Regions from separate parts of the Qipengyuania zhejiangensis genome, predicted to be linked through region 2. Evidence: predicted binding sites of a transcription regulator. Region 2 holds the regulator's gene; the other holds the start of a gene.

Region 1 (7,426 bases), on a different contig from region 2:
AAGCTTGGGGCAGAAGCAAGCGTCGAGCCCAGCCCGCTGTTCTGCATGCCCACCTCGATGCTGACCGTGCGGGCCGACTGTTCGTCCAGCCCCAGCAGCCTGGAGAGCGCGTATCCCAGAGCGAAGCCGGTAACGTGGAGGAGAAACAGCGCCAGGAGCAACACGCCTGCGTATTCGCTGATCAGATCCTTCGATCGGGCAACGATGGCCCCGACAATCAGCACGACGAACAGGATCGAAACGAGCGGCGCGACCGGTTCGATCCGTTTCGTGACATTGGGCACGAGGGCACGCAACGCGACGCCTGCGATAACGGGAACCAGAACCACCGCGATCATCGAACGGAACAGGGCCCAGCGGTCGATCTCCACGAACACGCCGGCCAGCCATCCGGTCAGCAGCGGGGTGACGACAACTGCGACAAGCGTGGATGCCATGGTCATGGTAACCGACAACGCGACATTCGCCCTGGCGAGATACGCCACCACGTTGGAAGCCGTGCCCCCCGGACAACACGCCACCAGCACCAGTCCGACCGCAAGCCCGGTTTCGAGATTCAGGCCGCTGGCCAACGCAATTCCGGCAAGCGGCATGATCGTGAACTGCAACGCGACGCCGGCGGCCACGGCGCGCGGCAGGCGCGCGACCCGGCGGAAATCGTCCAGTGTGAGCGTCAGGCCCATGCCCAGCATGATTATGCCCAGCATGACGCTGACCAGCGGCTGACCGAATGGAGCGATGCTGCCATCGACCACCCACAGGAAAAGCGGCGGGACGAACCACGCCAGCACGGTTCCGGCCACCGTCCAGAAGGCGAACAATCGCGTTGCCAGTCCGATCATGCCCTCGCCCCCCTTGCCAGCTGCCTAATCGGTGTCGGTCGTCATCCGGGGCAGCGCCTTTGCCGCCCGCAGGATCGCATCGTGATCGTGCACGAACCGCCCGCGCGCGGCCCGTTTGGCCAGCGACAGGGCGGCATCGGCCACCGTTTCGGCATGTACGCCGCGAAACTTGCGGTATTTGCCGTGCAGCATCAAATTCATCACCGGCGCGGCCATGATGCCAAGCCGTTCTGCGGGCCGCCGGTCGCCTTCGCGGTGCCCAAGCAGGAGGCCGGGGCGAAGAATGTCCAGCCTGTCGAAACGCACCTTCGTCAGATCGCGCTCCACCTCACCCTTGACGCGCAGGTAGAGGTTCTTCGATGCGATATCGGCACCGACCGAGCTGACATGCACGAAGCGTTCGACCCCGTGTTCCTTTGCCGCGCGTGCCACGGCCAGAACCAGGTCCTGATCGACAGCGCGGAACGCCGCCTCGTCCTCGCCTGATTTCTTCCATGTGGTGCCCAGCGCGCAGATCATCGCTTTGGGCCGGACAGCTTCCAGAACTTCGCCCCAGCTTCCGGGGTCAGCCACGAACATTTCCATGCGAATGCCGCGCGGCAGCACCGTTTCCCGGCGTGCGATGCCCGTAAGACGAACATCCTCGCGTCCGACGCAGCGTTCCATCACCGCGCGCCCGATCAATCCGGTGGCCCCGACCAACGCGATGCGGATTGCATCAGACATTGCTCAACCCTTCCGGCGCGCGGCCATAAATCCGGCGGACCTGCTCGATGGCGAAGCGATCGGTCATTCCCGCGATGAAATCGGCGATATGGCGGCTCCGGCCCGGGTCACCATCCGGCAATTGGGCGAGCCATTCGTCGGGCAGCAGCTTGGGGTCCTGGCGGTAGGCGACAAACAGGCGGGCGATGACATCGCGCGCACGTTCGGCCGTGCCAATCTGTTCGGGATGGTAATAGAGCTTGTCGTACATGAACGCCTTGAGACGGCGCTCCTCCTCACGCATCGACGGCGAAAATCCTGCAAGACCCCGACCTGCCGCACGCACATCGTCCGCGCTGGCAATGCCGGCCAACTGCTCGCGCGTATGGGTCAGCACGTCGTTGACCATAAGCCCGATCTGGGTGCGAACCAGCTCGCGTTGCTGGCGATCGCGCCCGGCGTGCGGAAAACGGCGTTCGACGGCCCGCCATTGATCCGCAACCGATGGCAGCACCAGAAGATCGTCCATTTCGATGAATCCGGCGCGCAGCCCATCATCGATATCGTGGTTGTCATAGGCGATATCATCGGCGATCGCGGCCACCTGCGCTTCAAGCGATGGCCATTCGCCCAGCGCCAGCGGGAACGCCTTGTCGATTTCGGCCAGGGCCCAGTTCGGCGCGACTACCGGCCCGTTGTGCTTGGCCATCCCCTCCAGCGTTTCCCAGGTGAGGTTCAGCCCTTCATGGTCGCAATAGGGACTTTCGAGCCGCGCCAGCGTGCGAATGCCTTGCGCGTTGTGGTCATACCCGCCGGCATGGGCCATCGCCTCTTCCAGCGCTTTTTCCCCGGCATGGCCGAACGGCGGGTGGCCGATGTCATGCGCCAGGCACAACGCCTCGGTCAGGTCTTCATCGAGCCCAAGCTCGCGCGCGATCACACGGCCTATCTGGGCAACTTCGAGGCTGTGGGTCAGGCGGGTGCGATAATGATCGCCGTCGGGTGCGATGAACACCTGGGTCTTGGATCGCAGGCGGCGAAAGGCGATCGAATGGACGATCCGGTCGCGATCACGCTGGAATTCGCTGCGCGGCCCGCGGGTTCCCTCGCGCTCTTCGGCGAATTCGCGCCCGCGGGTTGCAGCGGGGTCGGCGGCGTAGGGGGCTCGTTCCATGGGTGGTGCGAGGCTTAGGTGAGAGCCATCCGCGCGACAACGTGAACAGAGCGGGAACTGTGCCCCTTATCGGCAAAAAGAAAGGGCTGCGCGACCGATGCCGCGCAGCCCTTCCCGTTTTTTGAATATGATCAGTTGATGCCGATCGTGTCCGGGTTGCCGTCCGGATCGCCGTTGACAGTTCCGCCGCTACGAATGGCACCCAGCAACAGCAGGCCGGCTGCGTGCGGGCTGGCCATCGACGTTCCCGAAAGCGTAGCGTAGCCACCATCCTTGTAGGTCGACGGAATAGCCGAACCCGGTTCCGCGAAATCGACCGGCGGGTTGCCGTAATTCGAGAAACTCGACCAGCTATCGTTGGTCTTGGTGAACGAGCTGATGGTGTAGATGTTGTTGCCGTTGGCCGACGCAGGCGACTTGGTCGTTGCGCTGGTCGATTCATTGCCCGCAGCCAGTGCGAACTTCAGTCCCTGACCGGCAGCGGCTTCGACAGCTGTGTTCAGCGCCTGGCTGAAACCGCCACCAAGGCTCATATTGGCGACATCGCCGTTGCTGTGATTGTCGGCCGCGTATTCGACACCGGCAATCACGCCCGAGTTCGAACCCGAACCCTGGCGGGTGAGCACCTTGACGGCGACAACCTTCGTGCCCGGTGCAACGCCAACGACGCCGATACCATTGCCCTTTATCGCGGCGATCGTGCCCGCAACGTGAGTTCCGTGGCCATTGGCGTCATCGCCGTCGGATTCGCGCGTGAAGCTGCGCGAACGAGCGGTATCGACGTTGAGGTCGGGGTGGGTGTAATCGATGCCGGAATCGATGACCCACGCCGTCGCGGTCGAGCCGGAGAGGCCACCGCCGACACGGGTTACGCCCCAGGGAGTGGACTCAGCCGGTGCGGAGCCGCCGCCGGGCTTGCCGGCGCTGCCACCGGGCTTGCCGTCGGCAGTCATGATCTGGTCTTGCTCGCAGTATGCGATCCGCGGGTTGTTCGCCTGCATCTTGGAAACACCCTGCGCCGAAGCGTTGACCGAGAATCCGCGGATGGTGTTCTTGTAGGTGAAACCCACTGCACCGCCGGCAGCCTTGGCCGAACGCGCGGCTTCTGCAGTTACATTACCCTTGGCGACCAGGCCTGGGTTGAACACACAGATGTAGGCATTCTCGATTTTCGAGCCCTTGGCGGGCGCGGATTGGGCTGTGCCCGTTGCAGCAAAGCCAGCCGCCGCAAGCGCAACGGCGCTCACAGCCGCAATGCGACCGAACGTAATTTTCATAATGCGAGTCCCTTCCCTCAAATAGAAGAAGGGCAGCATGACGGGTTGAAACGATCAATCAATGTCGTGGTAGTTAATTTCCGCTGAAAAATTCGAAAGTGTAGCGAAAAGGACGCATCATTTGTTCGACAGGCTTCAACCAAGGATCCAGTCGGCCGCCGCACGGCAATGGATCGACGTTGAATCGAACACCGGCAGAACATTCGCCCGCGTGTCGACCACCATTTCCAGTTCGGTGCAGGCCAGCACGATTGCAGCGGCGCCGTCCTTTTCCTTCTGGGTGATGATGGTCTTCAGCGCACGTTCCGCATCGCGGGTGACGCGGCCCAGCATCAGCTCCTTGTAGATGATCCCATCGACCATCTCGACGGTTTCGGGATTGGGCGGCAACAGGTCGACCCCGTGGGCGACAAGACGGTTGCGATAGAACCCTTCGGTCATCACCAGGCGCGTGCCGAGCAAGGCGGCGCTTTCGCACTTCGCTTCCTGCATCGCCTGGCCGACACTATCGGCAATGTGCAGAACGGGTATCGAGACCGCTTCGGTAAGCCGGTCATAGACCATGTGCATCGCGTTGGCCGCGATGATCAGCCCTTCGGCTCCGGCGCTTTCCAGGCGGCGCGCAGAATCGACAAGTATCGTGCCGACCCGGTCCCACTCATCGGCCTGCTTGGCCTGGTATATCTGCGAATAATCGAGGCTTTCGATCAGCAACGGCGCGCTGGCCATCGGCGCTGCACGCTTCTGCACGAACTGGTTGATCCGTTCGTAATAGGCACGGGTCGAGATCCAGCTCATCCCCCCGATCAGCCCCAGCTTGCGCAAAGCCCCAGTTCCTTCCTGTCGAATTTTCTAGGCCGTGCATGGCCCGCCCTCATATCAGAGGGTTACAACGATCAGGTCAAAGGGCGGTTCCAGCATTCCCGGACGCTGGGGAATTTTCCGGCGCCGCACCCGTTTCGGCAAGCCACGCCCGCAGGTCGGCAAGGCTGCGTTCGGGCGCTTCCTCCATCGGGATGTGTCCGATCCCCGGATAGGCAACCAGCGTCGCGTTGGGCAGATGATCCATATACCAGCCGGCTGCCTCGAAGGGGACGAGAGCATCGTCTTCGCCCCACATGACCAGCGTCGGAACCCGCATCGCGGCCACCGTTTCGGCGGGGAAGGATTTGCGCGGGGTCGAGAAACGCTTGCGCGTCGCCTCGCGGTTGCCCGGATAGCGCGCCATTTCCCAATACCGGTCGACCGCCTGCGGAGTGACGACAGACTGGTTCGACACGCTCTGCGACAGGCTCTTTTCGATCAGAGAGCGCGGCAGGAGCTGGCTCATCAGATTGCCGATCACCGGTTTGGTCGCGAGGCTGAACGCGAGGTTTCCGCCCCCTTCGCGCATGACGGGCGCGCCGCTCGCGTCCACCAGCACCAGCCCTTCCAGCCGGTCGGGATTGGCGATCGCATAGCCCATGGCGATGGCACCGCCCATCGAATTGCCCGCCAGCGTGAAGGTTTCCACGCCCAGCGCGTCGGCCACCTTGTCGACATCGCCGATGAACGATGTCAGCTCGTAATTTCCGTCCGGTGCAGGACCGCTCAGGCCGTGCCCGCGCTGGTCGAACCGAATTACCCGGTATTCATCGCGCAGTCCGTCGGCCCAATCGCGCCACGTGTGCAGATCGGCGTTCGATCCGTGGAGCAGGATTATGACCGGCGCGCCGCGCGGACCTTCGTCGCGCACATGGATTGCCCGTCCATCGTCAAGGGTCAGCCTTTGCGAAGGCGCGCTGCCGTACCGTGCCCACATCTCGTCAGGATCGGTGTCGGGCACCCGGAACGCCAGGAAGGTCACAATCACGAGAGCGACGAGAACGCCCACTATTCGGAGAAAGGTTTTCATGGAGCCATTTCCTCTATCCAGCGCCGCACGATGGCGATGCCGTCCTCGTCAACGGTGGATTTGCCGATTTCGGGCATCGCAATTCCCGGCTCGTTGCTTTGCATGCGATACGTCAGGATCGAACTGTCGGGCGATCCCGGGACCACATCGAACAGATGCCCCCCCGCCCCGCGCCCCGCCGCGACGGGGCGTTTGCCGATACCCAGTGCGTGCGGGTCCTGCTGTTCCCACCGCAGATCGAGCCCGCTGTTCGAAGCCGTGGCCCCGGGGCGATGGCAATGCGCGCAGTTCACATCGAGATAGGCCCGCGCGGCCGATACGGTTGGAACGCGATCGCGTGCCTCCCACAAGGGCAGCTGGTCCGATGCATCGGGCACGGCGTCGAGGTTTCCGGCCTTGACCATGGCGGACAACCATTCCTGCGACAGGTTCCGCGCTTTTGGCCCGATGGGCACGACTGTGCCGTCAAGCCCGTGGCATTCCTTGCACTGGTTCTTGTTCGGGACGCGATAGCTGATCGCCTCCCCGCGCGGCGTCACCAGATCGACCCGTGCGCCGACAATTGCCAAGCGGGCGTCGGTCTGTTCGGCATTCCAAAGGTAGGGCAAGGCAACCCAGCCGTCCGCGCGGTGCAGCAGGACCCGCGTTTCGATCAGGCGCCGCTGTGCGCCGTCCCCGAAGGCGAAGGTCTTGATCAACGCAGAGCCGACGGGCAGGCCAAGCAGGCCTTCACCATCGGCCACGGCGGCCGCGCCTTCGGGCAGATAAACGAAGCGCAGCTTCTCCGCCCCGTCGGAATAGAGCGGCGTGTTCAGCCGGTAGGGGGTGACGCCCGGTCCGGGAACCTGGCCCGACAGATCGGCAAAGAACCCGTAATCCGAAAGCGCACGCGGCATCGCCTCCTGGGTGATGGCGGCGTCGGTATCGCCCCGCGGGACCGCCATCGCCGTCACCGCGCTTGCCAGCGCGATTGCGAAGATGGCTTTACGGATCATCCACCCAGTCTTTCGTCCAGTTCGGCCGGTGCGCCGATACCTTCGCGGAAGAACACGTCCACCGGACGCGGCGCGTTCTGGAGCAGCGCAGGCTGCGCTCCGCCAAGGCCCTTGCCCTGTTCGGTAAGGCCCAGTGTCCAGCCGGTAATTCCGGGTGCGACACGCAGCGTGGTGGCCGGATTGCCGAGCCCGTCCCACAGCAGCGGCGGCAATTCCCCTCCGAAAGCGCCCAGGAGCGCTTCCGCCCCTTCGAGCTGGGGATCGTAACCGCCGTCCGCAATCAGGTTCGCACCCACCGTGACGTTGCGCGGATAGGGATCATAGCGCGGATCGTCGAACTCCTGCGTGTAGGCGATGACCATGATCGGGGCGGTCGGGTTGCCCGACAGGATGTTGTTTTCCACCAACACCCGATCGTTCGCCATGACCATGATACCCGTACCGCGGCGGACGCCCGCCACGATATTGCCGGGTGGCGCGAAATTCGGCGTATCGTTTGCCACCACCAGATTGTTGGCCACGATAACATTGCCCCCACC
Region 2 (7,426 bases):
TATTTGTAAGCCCAGGCCGCAATCGTCGGCATCTTCGCAATCAGACGGTGGCTGCTGATCTTGCGATGTTCGGGGTCCGAAATATCGGTGCTGTCATGGTAAAACGCCGAGAGAGCGCCAACAACGCCGCACATGATAGCCATGGGGTGCGCGTCGCGGCGGAAACCCTGGTAGAACTGGCGCAGCTGGTCGTGCAGCATCGTGTGGCGCGTGATGGTATAGGTAAAATCGTCCAGTTCGTCCGCGCTCGGCAGCTCGTTGTTGAGCAGCAGGTAAGACACTTCCATGAAGCTGGAGTTTTCGGCCAGCTGGCCGATCGGATAGCCGCGGTGCAGCAGGACACCCTCTTCGCCGTCGATATAGGTCAGCGCGCTTTCGCAGCTGGCGGTCGACTTGTATCCGGGATCGTAAGTGAACTTGCCGGTGGCACCATACAGCTTGCGGATGTCGATGACGTCCGGCCCGACACTACCCTGAAGTATAGGGAATTCCTGGGTCTGTCCGCCCAGATCGAGAGTTGCCTGCTTGTCGGCCACGCGTTTCTCCTCAAACGTTTCCAGTGGTTCCTGCCGGGGCGGCTTGCGCATCGAGACGAGCAAGCGCCTCTTCCTTGCCCAACAGGACCAGTACATCGAAAATTCCGGGCGACGTGGTCGTGCCCGTCAACGCTGCACGCATGGGTTGCGCCAGCTTGCCAAGGCCCAGTTCCTGAGCCTCCGCATACGATTTCGTAGTGGCTTCGAGAGCCTCGATTGTCCAGTCATTTTGCAAGTGCAGCATTTTCGACAATCCGGCAAGGCGGTCACGTGCTTCGTCATCGAGCAGAGACGCCGCCTTTTCCGTCATTTCGAGAGGGCGTTTGGCAAATAGAAATGCTGCACCCTCAACAAGTTCTTTCACGGACTTGGCGCGCACCTTGAGAACCGGCATTGCCTTTGTGAGAAGCTCAAGATCGGCACTGTCGCCCAGTTGTTCGCCAACGATGCCAGCCAGGCGCCGGTCGTCCGCCTCACGGATGTAATGACCGTTGAGGTGTTGCAACTTCTTCACATCGAAACGTGCGGGGCCCTTGCCCACGCCGCTGAGGTCGAACAGTTCGATCGCTTCCTCGCGGCTGATTTCTTCGCGGTCGCCATGGCCCCAACCGAGCCGGAGCAGGTAGTTGAACAGCGCCTCGGGAAGGATGCCTTCCTCGTCGCGATAGGCCTCCACACCCACAGCGCCGTGACGCTTGGACATCTTAGCGCCATCCGGGCCGTGGATCAGTGGCACATGGGCGTAGATGGGGTCGGGCCAACCGCCTTCGATCACGTCCATCGCGCGGATAATCGGCAGTTGGCGAAAAGCGTTGTTCAGGTGGTCATCGCCGCGGATGATGTGGGTGACACCCATGTCGTGATCGTCGACCACCACGGCCAGCATATAGGTCGGCGTGCCATCTGCGCGCAGCAGGACGTAATCGTCGATCTCGGCGTTCTGGACGGTAACGCTTCCCTGCACCTCGTCCTGAATGGTGGTTGCGCCTTCGGTCGGAACCTTGAGGCGGATTACGAAGGGCGCGCCTTCCGGTGCCTCGGCAGGATCGCGGTCGCGCCAGCGCCGGTCGTAACGCAGCGGCTGCTTGTTGGCACGCTGCTGAGCGCGCATTTCTTCCAGTTCTTCGGTGGTTGCGAAGCATTTGTAGGCATGCCCGGCGTCGAGCAGTTTGTGGGCGACCTCCGCATGGCGTTCCGCGCGGTCGGACTGGAACAGGGGCGGCGCATCGTAATCGAGGCCAAGCCAATCGAGTCCGTCGATGATCTTGTCGATCGCGTCCTGCGTGCTGCGCTTGCGGTCGGTATCCTCGATCCGCAACAGCGTGCGTCCGCCGTGGTGCCGGGCAAACAGCCAGTTGAACAGCGCGGTCCGGGCACCGCCGATGTGAAGGTAACCGGTGGGCGAGGGGGCAAAGCGGGTGACGACCGTTCCCGGGGTCTTGCCGGCGGCGTCCACACTATCGCTTGCCATTTTCTCTCGCTTCCTTTCAAATACTTACATGGCGACGCAAGGGACGCCTTCAGTTCCGTTCGACGAGGTGGACGATCCCACCCTCGACACATTGCGGCGCCCTTGGCGCATGCGCGGGCGCTTGTCCAGTTTTGCAGGGGTTCCGGGCGACCGGATCGACGGTTTTCTGGGCGCTTCAGGCTTCGATCGTGGCCCGTGGGTGACGGTGGGGTTTGCGAGCGGCATCGGGCTGTGGTTCGCGCTCGACAACCCGTGGCAATGGGCTGGCGCCATTGTTGGTCTCATTCTTACTGCGCTCGGGGCGGCGACCGTGTGGCGCGGGCGCGAAGATCGGGCGTATCTGTTGATTTCCGTCGTCGTGCTGGCCCTCACCATCGCGGCCGGCATCGCGCTGGTATGGACCAGATCGGAACTGGTCGGAGCGCAGCCCATCGATGCCCCGCGCTTCGAACGCATCGACGCCCGCATTCTCTCACGCGAAGAGCAGCCATCGGAAAACCTCATCCGGCTTGTGCTGGCAGCGCGGGACGCAAGCCGGGGCCGTGCCGTGGCCTATCGGGTCAATGTCGATCTGGACGAGGACACCAGCGCGTTGCGGGAAGGGGCCCGGGTGCGGTTGGCGGCGCGGCTCATGCCCCCATCACCGCCGGTAGTTCCGGGAGCGTACAATTTCGCCCGTCGAGCCTGGTTCGACGGATTGGCGGCGACGGGGTCGGTGGTGGGGCCGATCGAGATCGTGGAAGAGGCCACCGGGGAAGCGGGGCGGATTGCAGGGGTAAGGCGGGCCCTGTCTGGCCATGTCCGGCGCAATCTCGATGGGTCTTCGGGGGCGATTGCGGCAACCCTTGCGAGCGGTGACCGCGGATCGATCCCCGCTGCCGACGAAGTGGCAATGCGCGATGCTGGTCTGACCCATCTGCTGTCGATAAGCGGGCTCCACGTGAGCGCAATCATTGCCGCTGCCTTTCTGGTTGTGATGAGGGTTTTGTCGCTTTGGCCGTGGCTTGCCTTGCGGGTCCGACTGCCTTTGGCTGCCGCGGGGGCCGCGGCGCTGGTGGGGGTTGCCTATACCCTGCTGACGGGTGCCGAAGTGCCCACGGTGCGCAGTTGCATCGGCGCGTTGCTGGTGCTCGGTGCGCTTGCCATGGGGCGTGAGCCGTTATCTATGCGGATGGTGGCCGTCGCCGCGATGATCGTTCTGTGCCTGTGGCCCGAGGCGCTGGTCGGGCCGAGCTTCCAGATGAGCTTTGCTGCCGTGCTGGCGATCGTCGCGCTGCATAACGCCGAACCCATTCGCGAATATCTCGCACCACGTGAGGAAGGCTGGTGGCGCAAGGCAGGGCGCCGGGTGGTCATCCTGTTCCTGACCGGCCTGGTGATCGAGATTGCGCTGATGCCCATCGTGCTTTTCCACTTTCACAGAGCGGGCATTTACGGTTCGCTTGCCAATCTGCTGGCTATTCCGCTGGTCACGTTCGTCTCGATGCCTCTTGTGGCGATTGCGCTTCTGCTCGATCTGATCGGGGCTGGATCGCCGGCCTGGTGGCTGGTGGGCAAATCGCTCGATCTGCTGCTTGGAATTGCGCACACCGTGTCGGATCAGCCGGGCGCGGTGAAACTGGCCCCGCGCATTTCGCTTGCCGCGGTGTTGGTTTTCGTCGGTGGGGGACTTTGGCTCGCGTTATGGAGAGGGCCGACCAGGTTGTGGGGCCTGGGCATCGCTGCGTTGGGTGCGCTGATGATGTGGAGCGCGCCCCCCGCCGACATGCTGATCACAAGAGACGGGCGGGATGTCGGGATACGGGCAGGGGACGGCCGGTTGCTGGTATTGCGGGACAGCGCCGGTAGCTATGCGCAGGACAATCTGCGGGAAATGTCCGCCATCCAGACACCGCCGATACCTCTTGCCGAATGGCAAGGCGCACGATGCAGCCCGGATTTCTGTTCCATTGTCCTGGATCGCGGGCAAAAACCCTGGCGTATCCTTGTCGCCCGGAGCCGTAATCTGATCGAGGAGCGCGCGCTCGCTGCCGCTTGCGAACAGGCCGACATAGTGATTGCTGACCGATATCTGCCGTATTCCTGTCGGCCAATTTGGCTCAAAGCCGATCGTCGTTTCCTTCAACGGGAAGGCGGAACGGCCCTATATTTGCATAGCGGCCGTGTCGAAACGGTGGCGCAGGGCGAGGGCAGGCACGGGTGGTGGCGGCCGGTCGAGGATTGATTGCCCCGACCGGCGCGCACCATCACGCCGCATCAGTGATAGCGGCGAAGCAATCCTGCCAGTTTGCCCTGCACCTGGACCCGGTGCGTGTCGTAAACCTGCGGTTCGTAGGATCCGTTCGCCGGATCGAGCCGTACCCGTCCGGCTTCGCGGTGGAGATATTTGAGCGTGGCTTCTTCATTGTCGACCAGAGCGACAACGATTTCACCGTCACGGGCCGTGTCGGTGCGCTTCACCAATGCGAAATCACCGTCGAAAATCCCGGCTTCGATCATCGAATCTCCAGACACTTCCAGAGCGTAATGTTCGCCGGGGCCGAGGAGGGCGGCAGGAACCGGCATGCTCGACTGGCCCTCGATAGCCTCGATCGGCGCGCCTGCCGCAATCCGTCCGTGGAGCGGAACGTCGATAATGTCGTTTGCCGGTTGCGGGGCAGCGGTCCTCGGCGGGACAACCGCCGTCACGGTATCGTTGACCGCGCGCGGTTTTGCAGCGCCGGTCACGGCATCTTCGGGAAGCTTGACCACTTCGAGCGCGCGCGCCCGGTTGGGCAAACGACGGATGAAGCCGCGTTCCTCGAGGGCCGAGATCAACCGATGAACCCCCGACTTGCTCTTGAGGTCGAGAGCTTCCTTCATTTCTTCGAAGCTCGGTGAAATTCCGGTGTCTTCCAGACGCTGCTGGATGAAGCGGATCAATTCGTGCTGTTTGGCGGTCAGCATGTTCGCGATACTCCCGTGTCGCCTGTTCACAACCCTGTGAACGAATGCGGAACAAGTAAGCAACGTGATTCGCTAAGTCAAGCAATTGCGCCATTTCCGACCAATCGCCGGGAGAACAGGTGTTCGCCTATTGTCCCGTGCGCGTTCGTTCAGCCGTTCAGAAGTTTGTGCGTCGCCGCTTCGACATCGCCATGCCTCATGAGGCTTTCGCCAACCAGGAAGCTGCGCACACCTGCGCGTTCCAGGCGGAGGCAGTCGGCGTGACTGGAAATGCCGCTTTCGCCCACCAGCAGCGCGTCTTTCGGAGCGAGCGCAGCGAGGCGTTCGGTCGTTGCAAGGTCGGTCGCGAAGGTGCGAAGATCGCGATTGTTCACGCCGATCAAACGTGAGGAGAGCCGCGATGCCCGCTCCATTTCGCCTTCGTCGTGCACTTCAACGAGCACGTCCATGCCGCGTTCGATCGCCGCTTCCTCGATTTCATGCATCGCGCCGTCATCGAGGGCCGCGACGATGATCAGGATGGCGTCGGCCCCGATGGCGCGGGCTTCGGCCACTTGCCAGGGGTCGACCATGAAATCCTTGCGCAGGACGGGGATCGGGCAGGCCGCGCGAGCTTCCACCAGAAAGTCTTCGTGCCCCTGGAAATACGGGGCATCGGTCAGGACCGAGAGGCATGCGGCACCTCCGGCGGTGTAGGCTCTGGCGTGGTCGGGGGGGCGGAAATCGGGCCGGATCAGGCCCTTGGACGGCGACGCCTTCTTGATCTCTGCAATCAGGCCGAATCCCTTTTCCTGCGCTGCGGCAAGAGCGGTTGCGAAGCCGCGTGTGGGCGACTGTTCGCGCGCAAGACTGTCGAGCGTGGTCAGGCTGCGTTGAGCCTTCCGAGCGGCAACCTCTTCCCGCTTGGTTGCGCAGATTTCGATCAGCTTGTTCATCGTGCCAGCGCAATCCAGTTTTCGAGAAGTGCTTTCGACTTGCCGGAATCGAGGGCCTCGGCTGCGATCAGGGCGCCCTGCGCCCAATCGTCGGTCTTGCCTGCGACGATCAACGTGGCGGCGGCGTTGAACAGGACGGCATCGCGATAGGCGCCGGGCGCACCAGACAAGAGCGCCTGGAGCGCCCGAGCGTTGTGCGCGGGATCACCGCCCCTGATCGCGTCAACGGGCGTGTGGGAAAGCGAAGCCTGGCTCGCGTCCACCCGACGCATCGCAAAATCGTGGTCGACCACATCGGCGAGTTCGTTGCCGCCGGCCAGGCTCAATTCGTCCAGCCCTTCGTCTCCCGAAGCGATGAACGTGCGATCCGTGCCCAGCTTCGCCTTCGCTGCTGCATAAATCGGAACATAGGCCGGCCGTGCGATGCCGATCAATTGCCGCCTGACATCCGCGGGATTGGAAAGCGGCCCCATCAGGTTGAATATCGTGCGCACACCCAAGCGCTGGCGAATTGGGTGGATGCGGCCCATCGCCGGGTGGTGATTCTTGGCGAAAAGGAAACAAATTCCCAGCTCGGACAAGGACTTTTCGGCAGTTCTTCCCGCCGCTTCCATATCCAGCCCGAGCGCTTCGAGCGTGTCGGCAGCGCCCGCCTTGCTGCTCGCCGCGCGATTGCCATGCTTGGCCACGGGCACCCCGCAGGCTGCCACAACCAGGCTTACAGCCGTCGAAACGTTGAGGGTATGGTGTCCATCGCCGCCCGTGCCGCAGCAATCGACCGTGCCTTCTGGTGCATCGAGCGGGATCAATCTTGCGCGAAGCGCCCGCGCGGCACCGGCAATTTCGTCCGCCGTTTCGCTTCGCGTCGACATTTCCACGAGGTAGCGAGCGATTTCCTCGTCACTCGTTTCTCCGTCGAGGATCCAGCCGAATACTTCCTCGGCTTCGTCCTCGCTCAAATGCGATCGTGAATCAGGCAGAGTTTTCATGCAGGGACTTTCGCGTCGATCCCGCACAAGGTCAGGAAATTGGCCAACAAGGCGTGGCCATGTTCGGTCGCAATGCTTTCCGGATGAAACTGAACACCGTGGATCGGCAGTTCACGATGGCGGAACCCCATGACGCTGCTTCCATCGAGGCCGGGCGTTTCGCTTGTGGCGTTGACTTCAAGGCAATCGGGGATGCTTTCCACCACGAGCGAGTGGTACCGCGTGGCCACGAACGGAGACGGCAATCCGGCAAACACGCCGCTAGCGTCATGCGTCACGGGTGACGTCTTGCCATGCATCAATCCGCCCCGCACGACCTTCCCGCCAAAATGCTGTCCGATGGACTGGTGCCCAAGACACACGCCGAGCAGAGGCTTGGCGGCATCAGCACAGGCCGCCACGAGATCGAGACTGACGCCCGCTTCGTTGGGCGTACATGGGCCGGGGGATATCAGGAAACCGGCCGCCCCGGTGGCAATCGCTTCGCTCGCCGAAATGGCGTCATTGCGGACGACCTCCACTCCGGCACCCAGTTCCATAAGGTAATGG

The links. The regulator LexA, encoded in region 2, represses DNA repair genes until DNA is damaged. The targets are predictions, from matches to a motif close to GTTCCNCNCTTGTTCT.
Region 1: a site for LexA is predicted at 2,764-2,779, ahead of VR863_RS08775 (deoxyguanosinetriphosphate triphosphohydrolase). Genes of this name have one in related genera too.

The regions. Positions count from the first base shown of each region.
Region 1 covers NZ_JAYKGO010000003.1:226,436-233,861, forward strand. Annotated here, with positions in the region: gene VR863_RS08765 (bile acid:sodium symporter family protein) at 1-842, opposite strand, end outside; gene VR863_RS08770 (NAD(P)H-binding protein) at 867-1,568, opposite strand; gene VR863_RS08775 (deoxyguanosinetriphosphate triphosphohydrolase) at 1,561-2,721, opposite strand; gene VR863_RS08780 (S8 family serine peptidase) at 2,853-3,998, opposite strand; gene VR863_RS08785 (aspartate/glutamate racemase family protein) at 4,134-4,823, opposite strand; gene VR863_RS08790 (alpha/beta fold hydrolase) at 4,900-5,892, opposite strand; gene VR863_RS08795 (SO2930 family diheme c-type cytochrome) at 5,889-6,887, opposite strand; gene VR863_RS08800 (parallel beta-helix domain-containing protein) at 6,884-7,426, opposite strand, start outside.
Region 2 covers NZ_JAYKGO010000001.1:1,037,934-1,045,359, forward strand. Annotated here, with positions in the region: gene VR863_RS04965 (citrate synthase) at 1-536, opposite strand, end outside; gene gltX (glutamate--tRNA ligase) at 547-2,007, opposite strand; gene VR863_RS04975 (ComEC/Rec2 family competence protein) at 2,036-4,231, shown strand; gene lexA (transcriptional repressor LexA) at 4,264-4,953, opposite strand; gene trpC (indole-3-glycerol phosphate synthase TrpC) at 5,103-5,888, opposite strand; gene trpD (anthranilate phosphoribosyltransferase) at 5,885-6,877, opposite strand; gene VR863_RS04995 (anthranilate synthase component II) at 6,874-7,426, opposite strand, start outside.